3 regions of the Escherichia sp. TC-EC600-tetX4 genome follow, and region 3 is predicted to be linked to each of the others. Evidence: riboswitches for the same ligand, from Rfam matches in the RefSeq annotation. Region 3 holds a riboswitch; each other region holds the start of a gene.
What was found. A riboswitch is a leader RNA that binds a small molecule or an ion and turns the genes downstream of it on or off. The one in region 3 is predicted to bind thiamine pyrophosphate.
Positions count from the first base shown of each region.

Region 1: another riboswitch for thiamine pyrophosphate. It lies ahead of thiM (hydroxyethylthiazole kinase); the one in region 3 lies ahead of thiB (thiamine ABC transporter substrate binding subunit).
Region 2: another riboswitch for thiamine pyrophosphate. It lies ahead of thiC (phosphomethylpyrimidine synthase ThiC); the one in region 3 lies ahead of thiB (thiamine ABC transporter substrate binding subunit).

Region 1 is NZ_CP079924.1:1,692,166-1,696,733, reverse strand. It holds gene KXD89_RS08050 (glycoside hydrolase family 25 protein) at 1-463, opposite strand, end outside; gene thiD (bifunctional hydroxymethylpyrimidine kinase/phosphomethylpyrimidine kinase) at 528-1,328, opposite strand; gene thiM (hydroxyethylthiazole kinase) at 1,325-2,113, opposite strand; TPP riboswitch at 2,148-2,244, opposite strand; gene rcnR (Ni(II)/Co(II)-binding transcriptional repressor RcnR) at 2,336-2,608, opposite strand; gene rcnA (nickel/cobalt efflux protein RcnA) at 2,729-3,553, shown strand; gene rcnB (Ni(II)/Co(II) efflux transporter accessory subunit RcnB) at 3,772-4,110, shown strand; gene KXD89_RS08020 (putative fimbrial-like adhesin protein) at 4,192-4,568, opposite strand, start outside.
Region 2 is NZ_CP079924.1:4,284,204-4,288,771, forward strand. It holds gene hemE (uroporphyrinogen decarboxylase) at 1-663, opposite strand, end outside; gene nudC (NAD(+) diphosphatase) at 703-1,476, opposite strand; gene rsd (sigma D regulator) at 1,571-2,047, shown strand; TPP riboswitch at 2,099-2,199, shown strand; gene thiC (phosphomethylpyrimidine synthase ThiC) at 2,280-4,175, shown strand; gene thiE (thiamine phosphate synthase) at 4,175-4,568, shown strand, end outside.
Region 3 is NZ_CP079924.1:3,774,633-3,779,200, forward strand. It holds gene setA (sugar efflux transporter SetA) at 1-388, opposite strand, end outside; gene sgrT (glucose uptake inhibitor SgrT) at 490-621, opposite strand; gene sgrR (DNA-binding transcriptional regulator SgrR) at 710-2,365, shown strand; TPP riboswitch at 2,399-2,498, shown strand; gene thiB (thiamine ABC transporter substrate binding subunit) at 2,529-3,512, shown strand; gene thiP (thiamine/thiamine pyrophosphate ABC transporter permease ThiP) at 3,488-4,568, shown strand, end outside.

The sequences.
Region 1 (4,568 bases), 2.1 Mb from region 3:
CGCCTTGTGAGAAATCCACCGTTTGCAGAAATAATCTCGCCTGAACTGAAGCGGATACCGACGGGGAGAAATAATGATACGCCCCACGCAGCAGGCCATTTTCGCGGCTTAGTTGCCAGTTACGCGAAAAATAGGGGTCCACCAGCTTTTCGCCTTCCGTCGCCTTAATAAAAGCAAACTGTAAGCGGATACCATTGTCGCGCATTTTTGCCACCCGCTGCCAGTCGATCCGCTCCTGCCAGCGCGAAACATCTATTCCGTGAATGGTGTAACTGGCAGGAATGCGAATAGCGAAAGATTTAACCGGGCGATAACCGTAGAAGTGGATGTAGTCTGTAATCTGAACTGCTGTCGAATAGAAAAAATTCACCGTCTGACGCGGATAAATTGCAACGATGGAAATTAGCCCAAGAGCGCATAATAGAGAGGTGAGTTTTTTTCGACTGGTAATTCTTAGCTGCATTGGTTTCATCCCTGAATGTCAGTGCCAAAGGCTGACAATAACCAAAGCAGCTATAGTACGGTGCTCACCACCAGGCGTGGAAGTGGTGAACCGGACCAATACCGTGACCAACTTCCAGCGTGTCGGCCTGGGCTAACGCCGATGAAAGCCAGCTTTTTGCCTCCTGTACGGTGTCAGCCCAGTTTGTATGGCGCGGGCGTAGTGCAGCCAACGCCGCAGAGAGTGTACAACCAGTGCCGTGGGTGTTTTTGGTCATAATGCGCGGTGCGGTAAACCGTTGTTCACCCTCGCGGGTAAACAGCCAGTCCGGGCTTTGCTCATCATCCAGATGACCACCTTTCATTAGCACTGCGCCACAGCCCATCGCCAACAGCGATCGCCCTTGTTCCAGCATTTCCTGTTCGGTGCGCGCGTGTGGCGCGTCGAGCAAGGCGGCAGCTTCGGGCAAGTTTGGCGTTATTAATGAAACCTGTGGCAATAATCGACTGCGCAGCGTAGCAACCGCCGAAGGTGAAAGCAGCGGGTCGCCGCTTTTTGCCAGCATAACGGTGTCGAGTACCACGTTTTGGATCTGATAACGTTGCAACCGTTCTGCCACCGCTTCAACAATATCGGTTTCCGCCAGCATACCGATTTTAGTGGTATCGATTCGCACATCGCTGAACACCGAATCGAGCTGGGCGGCGACAAAATCAGGCTCAATGCGATACACCGACTGTACGCCACGGGTATTTTGCGCCACCAGTGCAGTAATAACTGAGCAACCATAAGCGCCAAGTGCCGAGAAGGTTTTAAGATCGGCCTGAATCCCCGCACCACCACTCGGATCAGTACCGGCAATCGTCAGAGCGTTAATTCGTTTCATGCCTGCACCTCCTGCGTCAATTGCCAGAGCGCATCAAGGAAATGTGGAACAAAACTGCCTGGCCCCTCGCTTCTGGCGACTGCGCGTTCTCCGGCTTGTTTCATCCAGTGACAGGCAGATGCGACATTTTCCAGCGTATCGCCTGGTAACGCACAGCAGGCAGCGACAACCGCCGATAATGCACAGCCAGTTCCTACCACTTTGGTCATTAACGGATCACCACCGTGAATACCAATGATACGATGTCCATCGGTAACATAATCCATCTCGCCAGTGACCACGACGATTGCGCCAGTTTCCCGTGCCAGTGTTTGTGCAGCGGGTATCGCGTTAGCTGCGGCGTCAGTGGTATCCACTCCCCGTCCGCCATTAGCAATGCCAGCTAATGCCATGATTTCCGAAGCATTACCACGTATCGCTGCCGGTTTAAAAGATAAAAGTTCATGACAAAAATGGCGGCGATAATCGAGCGCACCCACCGCTACTGGATCAAGCGTCCAGGGTGTTTGAGAGCTTTTTGCTTGCTCAACGGCAGCACGCATCGCCTGAGCGCGTGGCTGCGTCAGTGTGCCAACGTTAATCAACAAGGCACTGGCGATAGCCGCAAACTGACTGGCCTCTTCGGTTTCGATAACCATCGCTGGCGATGCACCGAGCGCCAGCAAGGTATTGGCGGTAAAGGTTTGCACCACATCATTGGTCATGCAGTGCACAAGAGGGGAATGTTGGTGAAAAAGGTGTAACGCGTGCGCAGATTGCGCTGAACCCAGCAGGTCGACTTGCATAGTTTGCTCCTGCCATAACGTGAAGAAGCAATGACCTGGTGGTCCGTGACTTCCCTACGCTGGCATTATCCAGATCAGGTGATACGGGTATTTCTCAGCCTTCACGCAGAAGGGCACCCCGAGTCGTTTGGTTGCGATGATAAATCGCAGAGGAGGATGGTAATGTCCAGCGCACGCGTTGTAAACGAGGAAAAACGGCAGTTTTACAATCGCGTTAATAAATTATTTGATATATGAATCCAGCACCTTCAGAACGACATCCAGATCTTCTTCACGTTTTAGCTCATCCCCCTGGTGAACGATGTGTTCCGTCAGATGACCTTTAATCACTTCCCGCATCAGACCGTTTACCGCGCCACGGATAGCAGCAATCTGTTGTAAAACTGCAGCGCATTCGTGCGGCTCGTCGAGCATTTTCTTGAGCGCCACGACCTGGCCCTGAATCTTACTGGCACGCGCTTTCAGTTTCTGTTTATCACGGATTGTATGAGACATGGCAACACCTGGTTAACAAGAATATGAAAAATCATAGCACTATTAATCTACTGGGGGGTAGTATCAGGTACTGGGGGGGAGTAGAATCAGATTGCCGAATTAATACTAAGAATTATTATCATGACCGAATTTACAACTCTTCTTCAGCAAGGAAACGCCTGGTTCTTCATCCCCAGCGCCATCTTACTTGGTGCGCTTCATGGCCTGGAACCAGGGCACTCAAAAACGATGATGGCGGCGTTTATCATCGCCATCAAAGGCACCATTAAACAAGCGGTGATGCTCGGACTGGCAGCAACTATTTCGCATACCGCAGTGGTCTGGTTAATTGCCTTTGGCGGGATGGTGATCAGCAAGCGCTTTACTGCTCAATCAGCAGAACCGTGGCTCCAGCTGATTTCCGCAGTGATCATTATTAGCACCGCGTTCTGGATGTTCTGGCGTACCTGGCGCGGCGAACGCAACTGGCTGGAGAATATGCACGGGCATGATTATGAGCATCATCATCACGATCACGAACATCACCACGACCATGGACATCATCACCATCACGAACATGGCGAGTATCAGGATGCCCATGCACGAGCCCATGCCAATGACATTAAACGACGCTTTGATGGTAGAGAGGTCACCAACTGGCAAATTTTGTTATTTGGCTTAACCGGTGGCCTTATCCCCTGCCCGGCAGCAATTACCGTGCTGTTGATATGCATTCAGTTGAAAGCCCTGACACTGGGCGCAACACTGGTCGTCAGTTTCAGCATTGGCCTGGCGTTAACGCTTGTCACCGTAGGCGTTGGCGCAGCAATCAGCGTTCAGCAGGTCGCAAAACGCTGGAGCGGATTTAACACTCTCGCTAAACGCGCCCCCTATTTTTCCAGTCTGTTGATTGGCTTAGTCGGTGTGTATATGGGCGTACATGGCTTCATGGGCATAATGCGATAACTCAATCCTTTAGGCTTGCATGTTATCTTCAGCCCAGGATGATTCTTAAATCAGCTATTTCCGCTGACTCTCTGCTCGCTAAGGATGCTTTTAGGGCATCCTTTCATTTACACTTTTTACGAAATCATGGGATCACTAACAAAATATCGCTTGTCAGTTATATTGTATGGCAGGAAAGATATGCGACTGATATTACAGATCCCCAAAGTGGAGAGTTTATGACCATTAAAAATAAGATGTTGCTGGGTGCGCTTTTGCTGGTTACCAGTGCCGCCTGGGCCGCACCAGCCACCGCGGGTTCGACCAATACCTCGGGAATTTCTAAGTATGAGTTAAGTAGTTTCATTGCTGACTTTAAGCATTTCAAACCAGGGGACACCGTACCAGAAATGTACCGTACCGATGAGTACAACATTAAGCAGTGGCAGTTGCGTAACCTGCCCGCGCCTGATGCCGGGACGCACTGGACCTATATGGGTGGCGCGTACGTGTTGATCAGCGACACCGACGGTAAAATCATTAAAGCCTACGACGGTGAGATTTTTTATCATCGCTAAAAAAAGCCCCCTCATCATGAGGGGGAAATGCAGACACCTTGTTATTTTTTATTATTAGCCACTTGCTCGTCTTGCTTGTTATTAGTCGTATTTCACGTTGATTAATGCGGTTGCCTCCAGTGCGCCAGATTTAACTTTGTTTGTATCGTAGACGTAGTAACTGGCTGTTATCGGAATTGAAACCGTTGTATCTGTAAGTTTTGACTTCGCCGCAACTTCCTTTAAATTTGTATATCCTTTACTGCTGTTAGTGATATTTAAAAGTGTGACTGGCGAACCATTACTTTCAAGAATAAATCCTACGCCATTATCTTCCGCACCTTTCAGTATTGTGTTGCTGTTGGTTAACAAGTCAGAACTTGATAAATACACCTGCATTTTCCGTGATGTTTGATTTTGTTGACCTAATAAATTTTTACAACGCAGAATAATATCCCCTTGTTTACTATTTATTGTTG
Region 2 (4,568 bases), 510 kb from region 3:
CTGTTGATAATCGCGCCCGGTAAGCACGCCGCCCCAGGTGTCGAAAATCATCACTGCCTGAGCACCGGCTTTAATCTGCGCATTCAGATACAAAGTGACGCTTTTCGCCAGTTTATCGAGCAGAGCGTGCAGCGCCTGCGGATCGGCATACATCATTTTTTTGATCACGGTGAAGGCTTTGCTGCTGCCGCCTTCCACCATGTAGGTCGCCAGCGTCCACGGGCTGCCGGAAAAACCAATCAGCGGCACTTCGCCTTTCAGTTCGCGACGAATGGTACGCACCGCGTTCATCACGTAACCCAGTTCATCTTCCGGGTCCGGAATTGGCAGTTTATCGACGTCAGCTTTGCAGGTGACTGGCGAGGTAAAACGCGGACCTTCTCCGGCTTCAAAATAGAGCCCTAACCCCATCGCGTCCGGCACGGTGAGGATATCGGAAAAGAGGATCGCCGCATCCAGCGGGTAGCGACGCAGCGGTTGCAAAGTCACTTCGCACGCCAGCTCGGCGTTTTTGCACAGCGACATAAAATCGCCTGCCTGGGCGCGCGTGGCTTTATATTCCGGTAGATAGCGACCCGCCTGGCGCATCATCCATACTGGAGTGACATCAACGGGCTGGCGCAGCAGCGCCCGCAGATAACGATCGTTTTTAAGTTCGGTCATTTTGGCTGTTCCTTAGTGCGTCAGGCGGTCAGTGTATCATCACTCATACTCTGCCCGACACATCGCCACCGTATCTTCTATCAGACGGCGCGCTACGGTGCCGGGCGGCGGGAGTAACGGCAAATCGTCATAGCGATACCAGTTCGCCTCGAGCAATTCTTTCGGGTCGATCACGATGTCGCCGCTGTCATATTCCGCCATAAACGCGGTCATTAAAGACTGAGGAAACGGCCACGGCTGAGAAGTCACGTAACGCAAGTTTTTAACTTTAATTCCGCTCTCTTCCATCACTTCCCGCGCGACTGCCTGCTCGAGGGTTTCGCCCACTTCGACGAATCCGGCAAGTACTGTATGGACACCGTTACGATGGCGGGTATGCTGGGCGAGGAGGATCGAATCATCGCGACGGATGGCAACAATAATGCAGGGGGCGATTTGCGGGTAGTAACGCTCACGGCAATGGCTGCACAGCATCGCCCATTCGGTTTTGCTCGGATACATTTCATGCCCGCAGTAACCACAGTATTTATGCGATCGGTAAAACTCCGCCAGTTGTACGCCTCGTCCGGCCAGTTGAAACAGCCCAACATCGAGATCAATGACCTGACGTACCGACCCCATATCGTGACGCCGCTGCTGTTGTACTAACCAAACAGGTTCCCCCTGCCATTCGCCGATTTGTAGTGCGCGCTGACCCACAAGATCGAAATTTGCCGCTTCGCCATATGGCAATTCTCCCTTCGGCAACCATAATTTTTGTTCATGGCTGACGACCCACCAGCCGTGATCTAATTTTTCAATTATACGATCCATAGCTCTTGCACTACCTTTGCATCACTGGCATGTTTAACATGGTTTTTACATTTCTCACTGAGCAGTTTTTGAATACAAACTTGCGGAGTCAATCATGCTTAACCAGCTCGATAACCTGACGGAGCGCGTCAGAGGAAGTAACAAACTGGTTGATCGCTGGCTACATGTACGTAAGCATCTGCTCGTGGCTTACTACAATCTGGTTGGCATTAAGCCTGGCAAAGAATCGTACATGAGGCTAAACGAAAAAGCCCTTGATGATTTTTGTCAGAGCCTGGTCGATTACTTGTCTGCCGGACATTTCAGTATTTATGAGCGCATTCTTCATAAGCTGGAAGGCAACGGGCAACTCGCGCGCGCCGCGAAGATTTGGCCGCAACTCGAAGCCAATACTCAACAGATTATGGATTACTACGATTCCAGTCTGGAAACCGCCATCGATCATGATAATTACCTTGAGTTTCAACAGGTTTTATCTGACATCGGCGAGGCGCTGGAAGCGCGCTTTGTGCTGGAAGATAAGCTGATTCTGCTGGTGCTTGACGCCGCCCGCGTCAAACATCCTGCTTGAGTTCTGCGCTGTTAACGCGTAATTTACATTCAATGCCCCATTTGCGGGGCTAATTTCTTGTCGGAGTGCCTTAACTGGCTGAGACCGTTTATTCGGGATCCGCGGAACCTGATCAGGCTAATACCTGCGAAGGGAACAAGAGTTAATCTGCTATCGCATCGCCCCTGCGGCGATCGTCTCTTGCTTCATCCGTCGTCTGACAAGCCACGTCCTTAACTTTTTGGAATGAGCTATGTCTGCAACAAAACTGACCCGCCGCGAACAACGCGCCCGGGCCCAACATTTTATCGACACCCTGGAAGGCACCGCCTTTCCCAACTCAAAACGCATTTATATCACTGGCACACACCCCGGCGTGCGCGTGCCGATGCGTGAGATCCAGCTTAGCCCGACGCTAATTGGCGGTAGCAAAGAACAGCCGCAGTACGAAGAAAACGAAGCGATTCCGGTCTACGACACCTCCGGCCCGTATGGTGATCCGCAGATTGCCATTAACGTGCAGCAAGGGCTGGCAAAACTACGCCAGCCGTGGATCGATGCGCGCGGCGATACCGAAGAACTTACCGTGCGCAGTTCCGATTACACTAAAGCGCGGCTGGCAGATGATGGCCTCGACGAACTGCGTTTTAGCGGCGTACTAACACCAAAACGCGCCAAAGCAGGACGCCGTGTCACCCAACTGCACTACGCCCGCCAGGGCATCATCACGCCGGAAATGGAATTCATCGCCATCCGCGAGAATATGGGCCGCGAGCGCATCCGTAGCGAGGTTTTACGCCACCAGCATCCGGGAATGAGCTTTGGCGCACATCTGCCGGAAAATATCACTGCGGAATTTGTCCGTGATGAAGTTGCTGCCGGACGTGCGATTATCCCGGCCAACATTAATCATCCGGAATCGGAGCCGATGATTATTGGTCGCAATTTCCTGGTAAAAGTTAACGCCAATATCGGCAACTCGGCGGTCACCTCTTCCATCGAAGAAGAAGTGGAAAAGCTGGTATGGTCCACGCGCTGGGGAGCGGATACGGTGATGGATCTCTCCACCGGTCGCTATATTCACGAAACCCGCGAGTGGATTTTGCGTAACAGCCCGGTGCCGATCGGTACAGTGCCGATCTACCAGGCGCTGGAGAAGGTTAACGGGATCGCCGAAGATCTTACCTGGGAAGCGTTCCGCGACACGCTGCTGGAACAGGCCGAGCAAGGTGTGGATTACTTCACTATCCATGCGGGCGTACTGCTGCGCTATGTGCCGATGACCGCGAAACGCCTGACCGGTATCGTCTCTCGCGGCGGTTCGATTATGGCGAAATGGTGCCTCTCCCATCATCAGGAAAATTTCCTCTATCAACACTTCCGCGAAATTTGTGAAATCTGTGCCGCTTATGACGTTTCGCTGTCGCTGGGCGACGGTCTGCGCCCCGGTTCTATTCAGGACGCCAACGATGAAGCGCAGTTTGCCGAGCTGCATACGCTGGGCGAACTGACCAAAATTGCCTGGGAATATGACGTGCAGGTGATGATTGAAGGCCCAGGCCACGTGCCGATGCAGATGATCCGCCGCAATATGACCGAGGAGTTAGAGCACTGCCACGAAGCGCCGTTTTACACTCTGGGGCCGCTAACTACCGATATTGCGCCGGGCTATGACCACTTCACGTCGGGGATTGGTGCGGCGATGATTGGCTGGTTTGGCTGCGCGATGCTCTGTTACGTAACGCCAAAAGAGCATCTGGGTCTGCCCAATAAAGAAGATGTTAAGCAGGGGCTTATCACCTATAAGATTGCTGCCCACGCCGCTGACCTGGCGAAAGGGCATCCGGGCGCGCAAATTCGCGATAACGCCATGTCGAAAGCCCGCTTCGAATTTCGCTGGGAAGACCAGTTTAATCTGGCCCTCGACCCGTTTACCGCCCGCGCTTATCACGATGAAACCCTGCCGCAAGAGTCAGGTAAAGTCGCCCATTTTTGCTCCATGTGTGGGCCGAAATTCTGCTCGATGAAAATCAGCCAGGAAGTGCGTGATTACGCCGCCACGCAAACTATTGAAATGGGAATGGCGGATATGTCGGAGAACTTCCGTGCCAGAGGCGGAGAAATCTACCTGCGTAAGGAGGAAGCGTGATGTATCAGCCTGATTTTCCTCCTGTACCTTTTCGTTCAGGACTGTACCCGGTGGTGGACAGCGTACAGTGGATCGAACGTCTGTTGGATGCAGGCGTACGTACTCTCCAGCTACGCATCAAAGATCGGCGCGATGAAGAGGTGGAAGCCGATGTCGTGGCGGCAATTGCGCTGGGCCGCCGCTATAACGCGCGATTGTTTATCAACGCTTACTGGCGGCTGGCGATCAAGCATCAGGCGTATGGCGTCCATTTGGGGCAGGAAGATTTGCAAGCCACCGATCTCAATGCCATCCGCGCGGCAGGCCTGCGGCTGGGCGTTTCGACACATGACGATATGGAAATCGACGTCGCGCTGGCAGCACGCCCCTCTTATATCGCGCTGGGACATGTGT
Region 3 (4,568 bases):
CCCGCGCCAGAGCAAATAACTGTGGCATTGCCGTATTGGCCAGAGATGCCAGAAGCACACCACAGGTGATAAGCGTCAGATAATGACGATTAAATGCAAACAATAGCGCATTGCCGATAGCCATCAAACAGCAAAATATAATCAGTTTTCGCCGATCGCCCTGACTGTCAGAACGTTTTGCCAACCAGAGGCTTACGCCGATCCCAGCAATAGCATTCACCGTATAAAAGAGGCCGATCCAGAAAGGTTGCGCGCCAACCTCACGACTCAGAAATAAGCTCAATGTAGGAGCCTGTAGCGCCCCGGCCACCCCCATCATAAAAGCGACCAGCATAAATGCCGCGTAAACACCGTTCATACGGCGAGCCATCGTCATTATCCAGATCATACGTTCCCTTTTTAGCGCGGCGAGAATAAAAAAAACCAGCAGGTATAATCTGCTGGCGGGTGATTTTACACCAATACTCAGTCACACATGATGCAGGCAAGTCAACTTTCAGAATTGCGGTCATCCCACTGCATCAGTCCTTCAAGCATGGTTAATCGTTGTGGGACGCTTAACCAACGCAACCAGCACAACTTCGCTGTCGCGGTAAAATAGTGCTGATAAAACTGACGCATGGGGCACCCCCTTGCTTCATCGTTAGGAATTATTGACTTAATATAGGGAAAATAAAATTGCTGTCTTTTGCACAGGAGTTCCCCTTTTATGCCATCTGCTCGTCTGCAACAACAGTTCATCCGCCTGTGGCAATGCTGCGAGGGTAAATCGCAGGACACAACGCTCAACGAACTGGCAGCGTTATTGAGCTGCTCGCGTCGTCATATGCGCACCCTGCTCAACACCATGCAGGATCGCGGCTGGCTGACGTGGGAAGCGGAAGTCGGGCGCGGTAAACGCTCGCGTCTGACATTCCTCTATACCGGGCTGGCGCTTCAGCAACAGCGGGCGGAAGACCTGCTGGAGCAGGATCGTATCGATCAACTGGTGCAGTTGGTTGGCGACAAAGCGACTGTGCGGCAAATGCTGGTTTCTCATCTGGGCCGCAGCTTCCGCCAGGGGCGGCACATCCTGCGCGTGCTCTACTATCGTCCGTTGCGTAATCTGCTACCTGGCAGCGCATTGCGCCGTTCCGAAACCCATATCGCCCGGCAAATCTTCAGTTCGCTAACGCGCATAAATGAGGAAAATGGGGAACTGGAAGCAGACATCGCCCACCACTGGCAGCAAATTTCACCGCTTCACTGGCGTTTCTTTTTGCGTCCAGGAGTCCATTTTCACCATGGTCGTGAACTGGAAATGGACGATGTGATCGCCTCTTTAAAACGAATCAATACGCTGCCGCTCTATTCGCATATTGCTGACATTGTGTCGCCGACGCCCTGGACGCTGGATATCCATCTCACGCAACCGGACCGCTGGTTACCGTTACTGCTGGGGCAAGTTCCGGCGATGATCCTGCCGCGCGAATGGGAAACCCTCAGTAACTTTGCCAGCCATCCCATCGGCACCGGTCCGTATGCGGTGATTCGCAACAGCACCAATCAACTGAAAATTCAGGCATTCGATGACTTCTTCGGTTACCGGGCATTAATCGACGAAGTTAACGTCTGGGTTCTGCCGGAAATTGCCGACGAGCCAGCCGGAGGGCTGATGCTAAAAGGTCCACAGGGCGAGGAAAAAGAGATTGAAAGCCGCCTGGAGGAAGGTTGCTACTATTTACTGTTCGACAGCCGCACCCATCGCGGGGCGAATCAGCAAGTCAGGGACTGGGTAAGCTATGTGCTTTCTCCAACTAATCTGGTCTATTTCGCTGAGGAACAGTACCAGCAACTGTGGTTCCCGGCTTATGGACTGCTCCCCCGTTGGCACCATGCCCGCACCATAAAGAGCGAAAAACCGGCTGGCCTGGAAAGCCTCACCCTAACCTTTTATCAGGATCACAGTGAGCATCGGGTGATTGCCGGGATCATGCAGCAGATTCTGGCAAGTCACCAGGTCACGCTGAAAATCAAAGAGATCGACTACGATCAGTGGCATACAGGAGAGATCGAAAGTGATATCTGGCTAAACAGCGCCAACTTTACCCTGCCGCTGGACTTCTCTGTTTTCGCACATTTATGCGAAGTGCCACTGCTACAACATTGCATTCCCATTGACTGGCAAGCCGACGCTGCTCGCTGGCGCAATGGCGAGATGAATCTGGCGAACTGGTGCCAGCAACTGGTCGCCAGCAAAGCGATGGTGCCATTATTGCACCACTGGCTGATCATTCAGGGGCAACGCAGTATGCGCGGCCTGCGCATGAATACCCTCGGCTGGTTCGATTTTAAATCAGCGTGGTTTGCGCCACCGGATCCATGATTGCTGGTTGATAACAAAATCACTACACTAACGCCGTTCTCAACGGGGTGCCACGCGTACGCGTGCGCTGAGAAAATACCCGTCGAACCTGATCCGGATAACGCCGGCGAAGGGATTTGAGGCTCCTTCTCAAGTCCTTTGCCACTCTTTTTTGAGGTGCAAAGTGTTAAAAAAATGTCTGCCCCTGCTGTTGCTGTGCACAGCGCCCGTTTTCGCTAAACCCGTTCTGACTGTTTATACCTACGATTCCTTCGCCGCCGACTGGGGGCCTGGTCCGGTGGTTAAAAAAGCCTTTGAAGCCGACTGTAATTGCGAACTGAAACTGGTGGCGCTGGAAGATGGCGTTTCGCTTCTCAACCGTCTACGGATGGAAGGCAAAAACAGTAAAGCCGATGTGGTGCTGGGGCTGGATAACAACCTGTTAGACGCCGCCAGTAAAACCGGACTGTTTGCCAAAAGCGGTGTGGCAGCGGATGCCGTTAACGTTCCCGGCGGCTGGAATAATGACACTTTCGTACCGTTTGATTATGGCTACTTCGCCTTCGTTTATGACAAGAACAAACTGAAAAACCCGCCACAAAGCCTGAAAGAACTGGTTGAGAGCGATCAAAACTGGCGGGTGATTTATCAGGATCCGCGCACCAGTACACCGGGGCTGGGTCTGTTGCTATGGATGCAAAAAGTCTATGGCGATGACGCCCCACAAGCCTGGCAGAAACTGGCGAAGAAAACGGTCACGGTCACCAAAGGCTGGAGCGAAGCCTACGGCCTGTTTTTAAAAGGTGAAAGCGATCTGGTACTGAGTTACACCACCTCTCCGGCTTATCACATTCTCGAAGAGAAGAAAGATAACTACGCCGCCGCGAACTTCAGCGAAGGTCACTATCTGCAAGTGGAAGTCGCCGCCCGCACCGCTGCCAGCAAGCAGCCGGAGCTGGCGCAAAAATTCCTCCAGTTTATGGTTTCTCCGGCTTTCCAGAATGCGATCCCAACCGGCAACTGGATGTATCCGGTGGCAAACGTCACGCTGCCTGCCGGTTTTGAAAAATTGACCAAACCCGCAACCACGTTGGAGTTCACGCCAGCCGAAGTGGCGGCACAACGTCAGGCATGGATTAGCGAATGGCAACGCGCCGTCAGCCGTTAATTCCCGGCTGGTTAATTCCAGGTGTAAGCGCCACCACGCTGGTGGTAGCGGTTGCGCTGGCGGCGTTTCTCGCCCTGTGGTGGAACGCGCCGCAGGATGACTGGGTGGCAGTCTGGCAGGACAGCTATCTGTGGCATGTGGTGCGCTTCTCCTTCTGGCAGGCGTTTCTCTCGGCACTGCTCTCTGTCATACCCGCGATATTCCTCGCCCGCGCGCTCTATCGCAGGCGCTTTCCGGGTCGGCTGGCGCTGTTGCGTCTGTGTGCAATGACCTTGATCCTCCCGGTGTTGGTCGCTGTTTTCGGCATTCTTAGCGTCTATGGTCGCCAGGGCTGGCTGGCAACACTCTGCCAATCGCTCGGTCTGGAGTGGACCTTTTCGCCCTACGGCCTGCAAGGTATTTTGCTGGCCCATGTGTTTTTTAATCTGCCGATGGCGAGCCGCTTATTACTCCAGGCACTGGAAAACATCCCCGGCGAACAGCGTCAACTTGCCGCCCAGCTTGGGATGCGTAGCTGGCATTTTTTCCGCTTCGTCGAATGGCCGTGGTTACGGCGACAAATCCCGCCGGTTGCTGCGCTTATCTTTATGCTCTGTTTCGCCAGCTTCGCCACCGTGCTATCGCTGGGGGGCGGTCCGCAGGCGACCACTATCGAGCTGGCAATCTATCAGGCGCTGAGTTACGACTACGATCCTGCCCGCGCGGCAATGCTGGCGCTGCTCCAGATGGTGTGCTGCCTCGGGCTGGTGCTGTTGAGTCAGCGATTGAGTAAGGCCATTGCGCCCGGCACCACGCTGCTGCAAGGCTGGCGCGACCCGGACGATCGTCTGCATAGCCGCATTTGCGACACGGTGTTAATTGTGCTGGCGCTGCTGCTGTTGCTGCCACCGTTACTGGCGGTGATCGTCGATGGGGTAAATCGCCAGTTGCCGGAAGTGCTGGCACAACCGGTGCTGTGGCAGGCGCTGTGGACCTCGTTGCGTATTGCGCTGGCGGCAGGTGTATTGTGCGTAGTGCTGACCATGATGCTGCTATGGAGCAGTCGCGAACTGCGGG